DNA from 2 places in the Brevibacillus antibioticus genome. Region 2 is predicted to be linked to the other one. Evidence: a T-box and tRNA genes for the amino acid it is inferred to sense, from the RefSeq annotation. Region 2 holds a T-box; the other holds one or more tRNA genes.

Region 1 (7,363 bases), 2.1 Mb from region 2:
GAAAGGAAGACCAACGAAAAACCGGATTATCTCCCGCTGGATGAGCTATCACGGGATTACAATGGGTGCACTTTCGATGTCTGGACACGTCTTGCGCAGAAAGCGTTTCACCTCATTATTGGCTGACTATCCGGCGATCACAGGACCATATCCGTATCGCAAACCGGAAGACATGTCCCTCGAATCGTATGCGCTTGCGTGTGCAAACGAGCTGGAGACCGCAATTTTGCGTGTAGGACCTGAGCAGGTAGCGGCATTCATCGCAGAGCCTGTCATCGGGGCTTCTGGGGGAGCGGTCGTGCCGCCAGACGGTTACTTCCAACGCATCCGCGAGATTTGTGATAAGTATGAGGTTTTGTTTATCGCAGACGAAGTAATGACAGGAGTAGGGCGCACTGGGAAAGCGTTTGGAATCGACCATTGGGGAGTCGTACCTGACTTGATGACATTGGGCAAAGGCATGAGTGCCGGTTACACGCCTATGGCTGCTACGATTGTCTCGGACGAAATCATTGAGACGATTACAAAAGGCAGCGGCTCGATTATGGCAGGACATACGTATAGTGCAAACCCACAATCTGCTGCTGTTTCTCTGGCTGTCCTCGATTATGTAGAGAAGCATCAGCTCGTCGAAAAAGCGGCAGAACAAGGTGCCTACTTGCTTGCCCAACTAAAGGAACTGGCTGACGAGCTCCCGTTGATCGGAGAGGCACGAGGACTTGGCATGCTGTGCGCGTTGGAATTTGTGAAAAACAAGCAGACAAAAGAGCCGTTTGCGCTTTCGGGGGGAGTAGGTGGGAAGGTCATTCAAAAAGCATTTGAAAAAGGCCTGCTTATTTATCCGGCAATGGGCGGGATCGAAGGAGTGGCAGGAGACGCTGTCATCATCTCACCTCCACTGACCATTACTACGGAGCAAATCGATGAGCTGATATCTCTGCTGAAAGAAGCGGTGATAGCTGTTCAGCAGGAGCTCCAGGATAAAGCACTGATCGGATAGAGAAGGAGGAACGAGGATGACAAACCGATTTGAAAAGGTCGTCTCCCTGTCCGAAGCGCTCACCCATTTTCGCGATGGGATGACGCTGTTGGCAGGGGGATTCGGTGGGGTAGGCAATCCACCTACATTGATTCAGGGAATTTTGGATAAGGGCGTGCGTGATCTGACGCTGATCAGTAATGATACTGCTTTCCCGCATATCGGAATAGGCAAGCTGGTGACTGAAAAGCGCGTTAAAAAAGTGATCGCTTCCCATATTGGCTCAAATCCGAACGCAGGGGCCCAAATGACGGCTGGAGAGCTGGAAGTAGAGTTCTGCCCGCAGGGGATACTTGCAGAGCGTGTACGGGCAGGTGGAGTCGGTCTGGGAGGCATTCTATCGGATGTCGGCATCGGGACGATCGCGGAAAAAGGGAAGCAGAAGGTCGTTCTGGATGGAAAGGAATACTTGCTGGAGACACCGCTCACTGCCGAAGTAGCTATCGTACATGCGAAAAAAGCGGATCGCTTTGGCAATTTGGTGTTTGATACAAGTGCACGCAATTTCAATCCGTTAGTAGCGATGGCGGGCGACATTACCATCGTGGAAGCGGATGAGATAGTAGAGGTAGGCATGATCGACCCGGAAGAAATCGTCACCCCGGGCGTTTTCGTGAACTTTATCGTCCAAAGTGAAGGGGTGAACTGGCAATGGGCATGGGAGAAGTAAAAGAAACAGAGAGCTATCGTGAACGTATTGCCCGCCGCGCAGCATTGGAAGTAGAAGACGGCATGATCATTAACTTGGGAATCGGCATTCCAACATTGGTTGCTGATTTTATCCCAGCTGACAAACGGGTCATGTTTCATGCGGAGAACGGCATTCTCGGTACGGGACCAAGCCCTGCGAAAGGTGAGGAGAACGCCATGCTTTGCAATGCGGGCGGTTTTCCTGTCACGCTCGCCACAGGGGCATCCTTTTTCGACAGTGCGACTGCTTTTGCCATCATCCGCCGTGGACTTTTGGACATGACGATTTTAGGAGTCCTGGAAGTAAGCCAAAATGGTGACATTGCCAACTGGATCGTTCCAGGCAAACGTGTCCCTGGCATGGGAGGAGCCATGGAGCTGGCACAAAAGGCCAAAAAGGTCATGGTTGTGACCACGCATCTGGATAAAAACGGACGCTCGAAAATCGTCCGGGAATGCTCACTGCCGTTAACCGCAACAAAAGCTGCGGATTTGATCATTACGGACATGGCAGTCATGGAGGTCATGCCAGATGGGCTGTATCTGCGAGAAGTCATGTATCCATACAGTGTCGCTGACGTGATTGGAGCAACGGAAGCCGAGCTCAAGATGGACGGAGAGGTTGGCGTTTTCCGCTAAGCAAAGACAAAACCATGGAACGGGGGAAAAACATGGCAAACTGGCAGGTGCTTATACGGGAGCAATTGGAAAAAGATCGCGAGGCCGCTGTTCAACTGCTGCAGCAATGGGTAAAAAGCCCGAGTGTACAAGGAGAAGAGCAATCCATCCAGCAAAGCATTGCAGAGCTTTTAGGGCAGATGGGGCTGGACGTTGACGTATGGGTCATGGAAGGCGAAGAGCTGGTGTCACATCCGTATTTTGTTTCCCCGCGTACGACATTTGAAGGCAGCCCGAATGTCGTCGGTGTGTGGAAGGGACAAGGAGATGGTCGTTCCATCATTCTAAACGGACACGTGGATGTAGTGCCCGCAGGGGATCTGGCACAGTGGGGCGATGATCCGTTTAGCGGGAAGGTTGAAGACGGCAAGCTTTACGGGCGCGGAGCAACCGACATGAAGGGAGGAAACTTATCTTCGTTGTTGGCGATCCAGGTTCTACAGAAGTTAGGTGTGCAACTGAAAGGCGACGTCATTTTTCAGAGCGTTGTAGAAGAAGAAAGTGGCGGTGCAGGTACATTGGCGACGATCATTCGCGGTTACAAGGCGGATGCTGCCCTGATTCCAGAGCCGACCAATATGAAAATTTTCCCGAAGCAGCAGGGCTCCATGTGGTTCAGATTGACCGTCAAAGGGCGTTCTGCTCACGGAGGGACCCGCTACGAGGGAGTCAGCGCCATCGAAAAGAGTATGCTCGTCGTTCAAGCCATTGGCCAATTGGAAAAAGAGCGTAACGATCGACTCGACGATCCGCTCTATGCCAAGCTGCCCATTCCGATCCCGATTAATCTGGGGGTGATTGAAGGTGGCAAGTGGCCTTCGTCTGTAGCTGACCTCGTCAAGCTGGAAGGAAGGATGGGGGTTGCCCCGGGAGAACAGATGGACGATGCCAAAGCGGAAATGGCGGCAGCACTCAAAAAGCTGGCAGAGATCGACCCGTGGTTTGCAGAACAGCCTGTCGAGCTGGAGTGGTTCGGCGCTCGGTGGGTTCCGGGAGCGGTGGAGCTCGATCATCCGTTGATGGATATTCTGCACGCGCAGTTTGAAGCTGTGACAGGAGATCGTGCCATTGTGGAAGCATCGCCTTGGGGAACAGATGGGGGTTTGTTGACTGCTTTGGCGAATACGCCAGCGATTGTTGTCGGACCTGGAGTCACACAGGTTGCCCACTACCCGAATGAATACATCGTCTTGGATGAGGTATTCCGTTGCGCTGAGATCTTTGCGCTTACGTTATTGGAATGGTGCGGAGTGGCTGAAAGCGTGAAAGAGTAAAAGTATATCCAAATATTTCAAAATTAAGACAGGAAGGCTCGCGCATGAGGGAGAATGATTGGGAGGAGAACACCAATCAATGGGAGTGGGGATATGCCGATGAAAAAAACGTGCTTTATCGGGGGAGAGTGGGTTCAAGCCACTGCTCATGCACCGCTACTCTCTCCTTGTACAGGTCAAGAGATTGCACAAATTTCGCAAGCAGACTCATCATTGGTTGAAAAAGCAATTGCTGCAGCCCACGAAGCAACAGCCGTCATGCGGCGTCTTCCTGCCTATCAACGAGCCTTCCTGCTTGAAAAAATCTCCATTTTGATGAATGAACGTTTAGAGGAAGCGGCGCGAATCATCGCAATAGAAGCGGGGAAACCAATCAAAACAGCTCGTGGTGAAGTAATTCGAACCATTCAGACGTTTAAGTTTGCGGCAGAGGAAGCCAAACGCCTCCACGGAGAAACCGTACCACTCGATGCAGCTATCGGGGGAGAGGGACGCTTGGCTTATACTGTGCGTGAACCACTGGGAGTCATCGGGGCCATTACACCGTTTCATTTTCCGATGAATCTGGTCGCCCATAAGGTCGGACCTGCTCTCGCTGCTGGCAATACTGTTGTTCTCAAGCCTGCATCGCAGACGCCGCTTAGCGCATTGTTTCTGGCAGAGCTAGCAGAGCAAGCAGGTGTGCCTGCTGGAGCCCTAAATGTGATCACGGGCAGTGGAGCGAGTGTTGGGGATAAAATCGTGTCTGATCCGAGAGTCAGGGCCGTGACCTTTACAGGGAGTCCGAGTGTTGGGCTGGATATCCGCAATCGAGCGGGCATGAAAAGAGTCACGCTGGAGCTGGGCTCGAATTCGGCTGTGATCGTTGATCGTGATGTGCAACTGAATGAAGTGATACCCCGATGCGTTTTTGGCGCCTTCGCCTACTCTGGGCAGGTATGTATCTCTGTGCAAAGAATTTATGTAGCTAAAGAGATCTATCAAGATTTCATCCAACATTTTGTTAAACAAACACGAGAACTTCGTGGTGGTGATTCGCTTTCTGAGGATGCGGACTATTCCGCGATGATCAATCCACGGGAAACAGAACGTGCGTTGGAGTGGATTCATGAGGCGCTCCAGCAGGGGGCGCGTTTGGCGTGTGGGGGGCAGGTCGTTGATCGGATGCTCCAGCCTACGGTGTTGACGGATGTTCCGGCAGATGCAAAAGTATCTTGTCAGGAAGTATTCGGCCCTGTCGTTCTGATAAATCCAGTGGAGTCTGTCCGGCATGGGATTACATTGGTCAACGATTCCCGCTATGGATTACAGGCTGGTGTCTATACCAACAATCTGTCTTTGGCTCTGGAAGCGGCAGAAGAGCTGCGCGTGGGCGGTGTGATGGTGAATGATATTCCGACTTTTCGCGTGGACCATATGCCCTACGGTGGCGTAAAGGAGAGCGGACTTGGTCGGGAAGGGGTCAAATACGCGATCGAAGAAATGACGGAATTGAAACTCGTTGCTATCAAGCGATAAAGGAATTTGGGAAAGAGCTCTTGCAAAATTAGTAGAGCTGTGATATAGTATGTATTGTTGAAATACGGAGGGATACCGAAGTGGTCATAACGGGGCGGTCTTGAAAACCGTTAGAGTGCAAGCTCACGCGGGTTCGAATCCTGCTCCCTCCGCCATAAATACAAATGAACCGACTCCAGTTGAAAAGCTGGGGTCTTTTTTATGGTCCAGAGCTTTGAGAATAAGTTGTCGTTTCTTTTTTGTGAAAATATCAGAAAATACAGAAAACCGTTATATAATGGAGATGAGACTATAAGTGATGGGGGAATTTGCATGCTCGAAGCGCAAAGGGTGCGTAGAAATGCACTTGGTGATATTTTGCGAAGAAGTCGTGGACGAAATCCTGATAAGCCTGCCCTATACTTTGAGGAAGAAGTATTGACTTACACGCAGCTTGATCAGCTTGCAAACAAGACGGCTCATTCACTTCTTTCAAAAGGCTTGCAAAAAGGGGAGCGGGTAGCAGTGCTATCACGTAACTCGATGGATTTTGCGATTCTAAACTTTGGGCTAGCGAAAACAGGAGTCATCATGGTGCCAATCAACTTCATGTTGAATAAGGAAGATGTCGCCTATATTTTCGGTCATGCGGAAGTGAGTGCGTGCTTCGTAGCTCCGGAATTCATGCAGCTCGCCCAAGACGGACTCCAATTAGCTGGAATTTCCCCCAAGCTGCTTTCCCTCATGTCCAAACCAGCAATACAAGCAGGAGAATGGTTGCCTTTTCGCGCGCTGATTGAAGCGGCAGACGACCATGAGCCTGAAGTAGAGATCGTGGACGAAGATGTTGTGCAGATTTTGTATACCAGCGGAACGGAATCAAAGCCAAAAGGCGTTATGCTTACTCATAAAAGCATCATCTCCGAATATGTCAGCACGATTATCGAAGGCGGGATGACGCAGGATGATGTGGCTGTTCACGCACTTCCCTTGTTCCATAGTGCGCAGCTTCATTGCTTTTTGGGTCCGTACGTGTATCTAGGTGGAAGCGGAATTATTTTGGAACAAGCAACCCCTGCGTTGATGCTGGAGACGATAGAGGCGTATAAGGCAACTCAGTTGTTTTGCCCGCCAACCGTGTGGATTGCTTTACTGCGTTCTCGCGATTTTGCTACGCGTAATTTGAGTTCTTTGCAAAAATGCTACTATGGTGCAGCAATCATGCCAGTAGAAGTGTTAAAAGAGCTCGGTCAACGTCTCCCAAACGCACAGTTTTACAATTTTTACGGACAGACGGAAGTGGCGCCATTAGCTACTGTTTTACAACCGAAGGATCAGATGAGAAAAGCAGGCTCTGCAGGCAAGCCAGCGTTAAATGTGGAGACGAAAATCGTCGATGATGATGGGAATGAAGTCCCTCGTGGTCGTGTTGGTGAAATTGTACACAGGACCAGCCATGCGATGCTGGGGTACTTCCGAGATGAGGAAAAGACACAGGCTGCCTTCCAAGGAGGGTGGTTCCACAGCGGGGATTTGGGCATCATGGATGACGAGGGCTATATCACGGTCGTTGATCGGAAAAAAGATATGATTAAATCGGGGGGAGAGAACGTCGCGAGCAGGGAGGTTGAGGAGCTTATTTATCAACATCCGAAAGTGTCTGAGGTCGCAGTGATCGGAGTTCCCCATCCGTACTGGATCGAAGCAGTGACGGCTGTTGTTGTGCCAAAAGCAGGTGAGTTACTGACTGCTGACGAGATGCTTGCTTTTTGCAAAGACCGCCTTTCCTCCTTCAAAGCACCCAAATATGTAGTGATTGCTGACAATCTTCCTCGAAACCCCAGCGGAAAAATCTTGAAAAGAGAGTTGCGCCTCCGATACGAAACACTGACGATTTAGCAAGTCACAAGGTCTTACCTACAGAAAAACCCGCTCTGTTATGGAGCGGGCTTTTGCTGCTGTGATTATTTGACGTTGGAAACAGTCGGGCGATCGGCTTGAATGACTTCAAAACGATAGCCTTTTTCTTTCAAGTACGAAATGATTTGGGGGAGAGCCTCAGCGGTTGGCGACTTGGTGCTGGAATCATGCATCAAGACAACGATTTCTTTTTGTGACTTTACCTGTTGCTTTACATTTGCCAGTGCTTGCGCGGCTGTGTATTTGTTGCCCCTTGCATCGCCAT
Region 2 (7,363 bases):
TATGACCAAGGAAAATCTGGTGACGGCTCCTGTCGGTACTACACTGCAACAGGCAGAACTGATTCTGCAACAACATAAGATCGAAAAGCTTCCATTGGTGGATGAGAATAACACTCTGCGTGGACTTATTACGATTAAAGATATTGAAAAAGCAATCCAATACCCAAATGCAGCAAAAGATAACCAAGGCCGCTTGCTATGTGGTGCTGCTGTTGGGGTATCTGCAGACACGTTTGAGCGTGCAGCAGCACTTGTACAAGCTGGTGTGGACGTTTTAGTAATCGATACCGCTCATGGCCATTCCAAAGGCGTACTTGAAACGGTAAAAGCAGTTCGCAAAGAATACCCAACGCTCACAATCGTCGCAGGAAACGTTGCAACTGGACAAGCTACTCGCGATCTGATCGAAGCTGGCGCATCTGTGGTGAAGGTTGGTATCGGTCCTGGTTCCATTTGTACAACTCGTGTCGTAGCAGGTATCGGGGTTCCTCAAATTACAGCGATCCACGATTGTGCACAGGTTGCGCGAGAGTACAATATTCCAATTATTGCCGACGGCGGCATTAAATACTCCGGTGATTTGCCAAAAGCAATTGGTGCAGGTGCTTCTGTGATCATGATCGGCAGTCTGTTCGCCGGTACAGAAGAAAGCCCAGGCGAATTCGAGATTTTCCAAGGTCGTCGTTTCAAGGTATATCGCGGAATGGGATCAATTGGCGCGATGAAAGCCGGTAGTAAGGACCGTTACTTCCAAGAGAACGCACAGAAGCTCGTTCCGGAAGGGATCGAAGGCCGTGTTCCTTACAAAGGCCCATTGGCAGATGTCACGTATCAGTTGATTGGTGGACTGCGTGCAGGTATGGGATACTGCGGAGCGAAGACCATCGAAGATTTGATTCAAAACTCCCAGTTCGTTCGCATTACCGGCGCTGGCTTGCGTGAGAGCCACCCACACGATGTACAAATTACAAAAGAATCACCTAACTACTCGATTTCCTAATCGAAAAATGGTACGGAAGACCTACGTCCCCTTTCTTTTATAAAGAGAGGGGATTTTTACTAGCTACTAACATATGGAAATAGGGGGAATCTTGCTTCAAGCCACCCTGCAACCTATGGTACACTTACAATTGTGTGCTTGTTTCATGAAAAAATGAAATCGACAGAAATAGGAGAGTGAGAGATTACATGAAGCGAAAGACATGGACAAAGCGATTGACGGGTCTGTTCCTTTCTGTCGCTGTTTTTGCTACAGCAATGGGAGGAATGGTTTCAAAGGTGGAAGCCGCCCCTGTAGCATCTCAAGCGAATCTACAACTGGAAGCGAAGTCAGCCATTCTTGTTGAGGCATCGACGGGAAAGGTTCTCTATAGCAAAGACCCTGACGTAGCACTTCCGCCTGCGAGTATGAGTAAAATAATGACCGAATATCTGGTTCATGATGCCATCAAGCAAAAGAAAATGAAATGGGATGATGTCGTTCCTGTAAGTGATTATGCGTTTCATATCGCTAAAATTTCTGACTCATCTGGTGTGTATTTGAATTTAGGCGAATCCTTTACAGTTAAACAATTGTACGAAGCGATGGCAATCGTATCGGCCAATGACGCTACTGTACTTTTGGCTGAGAGGATTGCAGGCAGTGAGCCAGCCTTTGTTGAACTGATGAATAAAAAGGCGGCAGAGCTTGGTATGAAAAATACTTCGTTCGTCACTTCTACTGGTTTGCCAGCCAATGAGTTGGGTCCATACTCTGTTCAGACCGATCAAACAGAAAACTTGATGTCTGCTCGTGATGCAGCGATCCTTGCTCGTGCGCTGATTCACGATTTCCCGGATGCGTTGGAGACCTCCAAAAAACCAATCTTCACCTTCCGTACAGGTACACCAAAAGAGTGGAGCAAGAAAAACTATAACTGGATGCTGCCTAGTCTGATTAGCTCTTACCCAGGTGTAGACGGATTAAAAACGGGGCATACAAATGCAGCAGGCTTTTGTTTTACAGGTACGGCCGTTCGCGACAACATGCGTTTGATTAGCGTTGTGATGAATGCAGGCACCGAGGTAAAGCGTTTTGGTGAGACGAGAAAACTGTTTGACTACGGTTTTGGCAATTTCAAACTCACGAAACAAATAGACAAGAATGTACCAGTCAAAGGATTTGAAACAGCTCCTGTGAAAAACGGTGTAGAGGTAACTGTACCAGTTGTTACCAGCAACGAAGTAAATATGATCACAAAAACCGGTACGGAAGCAAAATACACACCAACTGTTACCTTCCAGGAGCTAACCGCACCGATCCAGCAAGGACAAGTGGTTGGTAAGATCGTTTTGAAAGAAGAAGGTATGAAGGAATCGGATTACTTGCAGCCTGAAGATGCAGCAAAAGTAGGCGTGGATATCGTTGCAGGACAGGCAGTAGAGGAAGCGAGCTGGATTCGTCTGTTCTTCCGCAGCATTGTAGAGTTTTTCAGCAATTTGTTTAGCAGTGGAACCGGAAATTAAATAACTATTGTTTTCCCCTACATCTATCGTTTACAATGACGGTAACAGGAACCATAACACCGCATAACAGTTTCGGTTCTGACTCATGATGTAGGGGGTATTTGTAATGGTACAAGTAGGAACGTCCCGCGTTAAAAGAGGTATGGCTGAAATGCAAAAAGGCGGCGTCATTATGGACGTCGTGAATGCTGAACAAGCGAAAATTGCAGAAGCAGCGGGTGCTGTTGCTGTAATGGCTTTGGAACGTGTACCGTCTGACATTCGTGCAGCTGGTGGAGTTGCGCGTATGGCTGACCTTAGCATTGTAGAGGAAGTACTGAATGCTGTTTCGATCCCTGTTATGGCCAAGGCTCGTATCGGTCATTTTGTTGAAGCCCGTGTTCTCGAATCTCTGGGTGTGGATTATCTCGATGAGAGTGAAGTACTCACTCCAGCAGATGACTTGTACCATATCAATAAAAAAGAGTTCACCGTACCGTTTGTATGTGGCGCCCGTGATCTGGGTGAAGCCCTCCGCCGTATCGGGGAAGGTGCATCCATGATCCGCACAAAAGGTGAGCCAGGAACCGGAAACATTGTAGAGGCTGTTCGTCACATGCGCACGATGATGTCACAAGTCCGCAAAGTACAAGCAATGTCCTACGATGAACTGATGGCAGAAGCCAAAAACCTGGGTGCCCCATACGAACTGCTTGAAGAGGTACACAAAACAGGTAAGCTGCCAGTTGTAAACTTCGCAGCAGGTGGAGTAGCAACACCAGCAGATGCTGCCTTGATGATGCAATTGGGCTCCGATGGCGTGTTTGTTGGCTCTGGTATCTTTAAATCAGAGAATCCAGAGAAGTTTGCCCGCGCGATTGTGGAAGCAACCACCCACTACACAGATTACGAACTGATTGCTCGCGTATCTAAAGGTCTGGGAACAGCAATGCCAGGAATCGAAATCTCCAAAATCCGTGAAGCTGATCGCATGCAAGAGCGGGGCTGGTAAGGTGAGTAGCATGAAAATCGGTGTACTCGCTCTACAAGGAGCTGTAGCAGAACATGTGCGACTACTAGAAGAAGTTGGTGCCGCTGCTATCTCAGTCAAAAAAGTAGAAGAATTGGACGACCTAGACGGGCTGGTCATTCCCGGCGGAGAGAGCACCACGATTAGCAAGCTGATGCACAAGTACGGATTCATGGAGGCGGTTCAAGAGTTCGGTAAGGCGAACAAACCGATCTTTGGAACTTGCGCAGGAGCGATTCTTCTGGCGAAACGGATTCAAGGGCAAGACGATTGCCATTTAGGCTTGATGGATATCAAAGTCGAACGGAATGCTTTTGGTCGCCAAAAGGAGAGCTTTGAAGTCTTGATGCCTGTTGCCGATGTGGGGGCAGATTACCCGGCAGTGTTCATCCGGGCACCGTATATCATGGAACTGGGAGAGAACGGTCAAGTCTTGGCCAAGTACGAAGACAAGATTGTTGTCGCCCGAAGCGGTCACTATTTGGCAGCAGCCTTTCACCCAGAATTGACCGAAGATACAAGACTGCACAAATACTTCCTCGACATGGTCAGGGAATACAGAAGCTAGCTGTCATACCGGAAGATCGGCCGTGAAAAGGTGCCGATCTTCTTTTTTCTGTAAATATCGGGGCGGGCTGCTCTTTACATACGTATAGAACCTGTAGTACAGTTAACAATAATAGTATTCATGAATGAGAATGCGATGATGAGAACAAGTACTTCACAAGAGCCAGGCCTAGAGAGTCGGTGGTAGGTGCGAACCGATCCGGTTATGTGAGGGAATCCATCTCGGAGTGGCAAAGGAACAACAACTTTGCCCGGAACCGTCCCGTTATGACGGAAGAGTGGACATATGCATGAAGGAATGCTGCATGTGTCAACGAGGGTGGCAACGCGGGTATACAACACTCGTCCCTTACCAGGGGATGGGTGTTTTTTGTTTTTTTTTCAATACGATTCGGAGGGATTTACACATGTTGGACGTAAAAGTATTACGCCAGGATCTAGAAGAAGTAAAACGCCGTTTGGCTCACCGTAATGAGGATATTTCTGCGTTGGATCAATTTGTAGAAGTAGATGAAAAGCGTCGCCAAATCATCCAAGAAGCAGAGGCGCTGAAAAATAAGCGTAACACGGTATCTGAGCAAGTAGCGGTTATGAAACGCAATAAGGAAAATGCAGACCATCTAATCGCGGAAATGAAAGAAGTAAATGAGCGCATCAAGGCTTTGGATGAAGAGCTGCGCCAACTGGATGAACAGCTCGAGTTCATATTGCTGAGCCTCCCGAACCTTCCGCATGAAAGCACGCCGATCGGTACAACAGAAGACGATAACGTGCTCGCCTGGACATGGGGAGAGCCACGTGCATTTGACTTCGAGATTAAGCCTCACTGGGAGCTGGCTAGCCAAGCAGGCATCCTCGATTTTGAAACGGCGGCAAAAGTAACAGGAAGCCGTTTTGTTTTCTATAAAGGCTTGGGCGCACGTCTGGAGCGCGCACTGATGAACTTCATGATGGATCTGCACTCGAATGAGCATGGCTATGAAGAAGTGATCCCGCCGTATATCGTCAACCGTACGAGCATGACGGGAACAGGTCAATTGCCTAAGTTCGAAGAGGATGCATTCAAAATCGAGGGACCTGATTACTTCCTGATTCCAACGGCAGAGGTGCCAGTCACCAATATGCATCGTGATGAAATCATGGATGGAGCCGATCTCCCGCGCTACTACACTGCTTTCAGCGCATGTTTCCGTTCGGAAGCGGGTTCTGCTGGCCGTGATACGCGTGGGTTGATTCGTCAGCATCAATTCAACAAAGTTGAGCTGGTGAAATTCGTGAAACCAGAAGAGTCTTATGATGAGCTCGACAAGCTGGTGAAAAACGCTGAAAAGGTGCTTCAACTGCTTGGACTGCCATACCGTGTCCTGAGCATGTGCACGGGCGATCTTGGATTTACGGCTGCGAAGAAATTCGACATCGAGGTTTGGATTCCAAGCGGAGGCACATACCGTGAAATCTCGTCTTGCTCGAACTTTGAAGATTTCCAAGCGCGCCGTGCCAATATCCGTTTCCGTCGCGATACGAAATCGAAGCCGGAATTTGTGCATACATTGAATGGTTCTGGTTTGGCGATTGGACGTACCGTAGCAGCGATCTTGGAGAACTACCAAGAGGCAGACGGAGCAATCGTGATTCCTGAAGCTCTTCGTCCGTACATGGGCGGAGTAGACAAGATTGCACCTAAGTAATAAGCACTAGATTTGAAAAGCAGCTCTTGATCTATAACGGGTCAAGGGCTGTTTTATATTGTGTACTAATACAGGTTGAATATTTTAAAAAACGTGTTGCACTGTACTAATCTCTGTTATATAATAAAAACAAATTTTAAGAATATTGTTTTAATACAGAAATGGAGGAATGGGGAATGGACTGCTATCGGTGTGAAGGAAATGGAGAACAAAATTGCCCAAGATGTGGAGGCGTTGGTCATGATGCCAACGGAGCGGCTTGCCACAACTGCTTGGGAGACGGGCATGTAAGCTGCAGCCATTGCAGTGGCAGCGGGTATCAGGAGTAAGGACATTTTTTTGTCACTACTGTTATATAATAAAAAACTTTTTATTGATCTGTATCATAATAACTTTAGGGTGAGGGAGGAGGAGCTCTTTTGACTACCGTACCAACGAATCCATATCCGCTGGAGGTGCAGATTTCCGGTGAAATGCACCCCGGTTATCAAGATATCCTGACACCAGAAGCGATTCAATTCGTGATGAAGCTGGAGCAAAGGTTTGGCGACAGACGCCAACAATTGTTGGCTAAACGCGTGGAGCGTCAATTGCAGATCGATGCAGGGCAACTGCCCGATTTTCTACAGGAAACAGCGGACATTCGTAAAGGAGATTGGACTGTTGCTCCATTGCCCAAAGATTTGCAGGACAGACGGGTGGAGATTACAGGACCTTCGGGTGACCGGAAAATGGTCATCAATGCACTGAACTCGGGTGCTCGGCTTTTCATGGCTGATTTTGAGGACGCGAACTCACCGACCTGGGAGAACACCATCCAAGGCCAAATCAACATGAAGGATGCAGTACGCCGCAATATCTCTTACATCAGTCCACAAGGCAAATCATACACCCTCAATGAAAAGACAGCGGTTTTGATCGTGCGTCCTCGTGGCTGGCATCTTGAAGAAAAGCACATCCTCCTTGATCAAAAACCGATCTCCGGCAGCCTGCTTGACTTTGGACTTTACTTTTATCACAACGTAGATGCTCTTATCGCGAATCAGACAGCACCGTATTTCTACTTACCGAAACTGGAGAGCCATTTGGAGGCCCGCCTCTGGAACGATATCTTCCTTTTCGCGCAGGATGAATTAAATATTCCACGCGGCTCAATTCGCGCGACAGTATTAATCGAAACGATTCTCGCGGCTTTTGAGATGGATGAGATTCTGTATGAGCTGCGCGAGCATAGTGCAGGACTGAATTGCGGACGTTGGGATTACATTTTCAGCTATATCAAAAAGCTGCGGAATCAGCCAGATGTGATTACACCGGATCGTGCGCAAGTAACCATGACAGTTCCGTTCATGAAAGCATACACCACGCTGGCTGTGAAGACTTGCCATAAACGTCTGGCGCCTTGCATTGGCGGAATGGCTGCACAAATTCCGGTGAAAAATGACCCAGTACAAAATGCAGAAGCTATCGCCAAAGTGCGCGCTGACAAAGAGCGGGAAGCGTACGATGGACATGATGGGACGTGGGTTGCTCACCCTGGGCTAGTGCCAGTAGCCATGGAAGTATTCGATCGCTTGATGAGAGAGCCGAACCA

Evidence for each region. A T-box is a leader RNA that pairs with one kind of tRNA and senses whether it is charged. The one in region 2 lies ahead of serS (serine--tRNA ligase), so its partner is inferred to be a tRNA-Ser.
Region 1: it encodes a tRNA-Ser, which carries the amino acid that the T-box ahead of serS (serine--tRNA ligase) is inferred to sense. The anticodon was not compared.

The regions. Positions count from the first base shown of each region.
Region 1 covers NZ_SZNK01000001.1:2,671,163-2,678,525, reverse strand. The annotation lists gene E8L90_RS12350 (aspartate aminotransferase family protein) at 1-1,000, shown strand, start outside; gene E8L90_RS12345 (3-oxoacid CoA-transferase subunit A) at 1,017-1,709, shown strand; gene E8L90_RS12340 (3-oxoacid CoA-transferase subunit B) at 1,691-2,368, shown strand; gene E8L90_RS12335 (peptidase) at 2,401-3,681, shown strand; gene E8L90_RS12330 (aldehyde dehydrogenase family protein) at 3,781-5,199, shown strand; tRNA gene E8L90_RS12325 (tRNA-Ser) at 5,266-5,354, shown strand; gene E8L90_RS12320 (acyl-CoA synthetase) at 5,512-7,077, shown strand; gene E8L90_RS12315 (exo-beta-N-acetylmuramidase NamZ domain-containing protein) at 7,143-7,363, opposite strand, start outside.
Region 2 covers NZ_SZNK01000001.1:4,807,339-4,814,701, reverse strand. The annotation lists gene guaB (IMP dehydrogenase) at 1-1,000, shown strand, start outside; gene E8L90_RS23320 (D-alanyl-D-alanine carboxypeptidase family protein) at 1,189-2,505, shown strand; gene pdxS (pyridoxal 5'-phosphate synthase lyase subunit PdxS) at 2,612-3,496, shown strand; gene pdxT (pyridoxal 5'-phosphate synthase glutaminase subunit PdxT) at 3,507-4,082, shown strand; T-box leader at 4,209-4,434, shown strand; gene serS (serine--tRNA ligase) at 4,489-5,769, shown strand; gene aceB (malate synthase A) at 6,189-7,363, shown strand, end outside.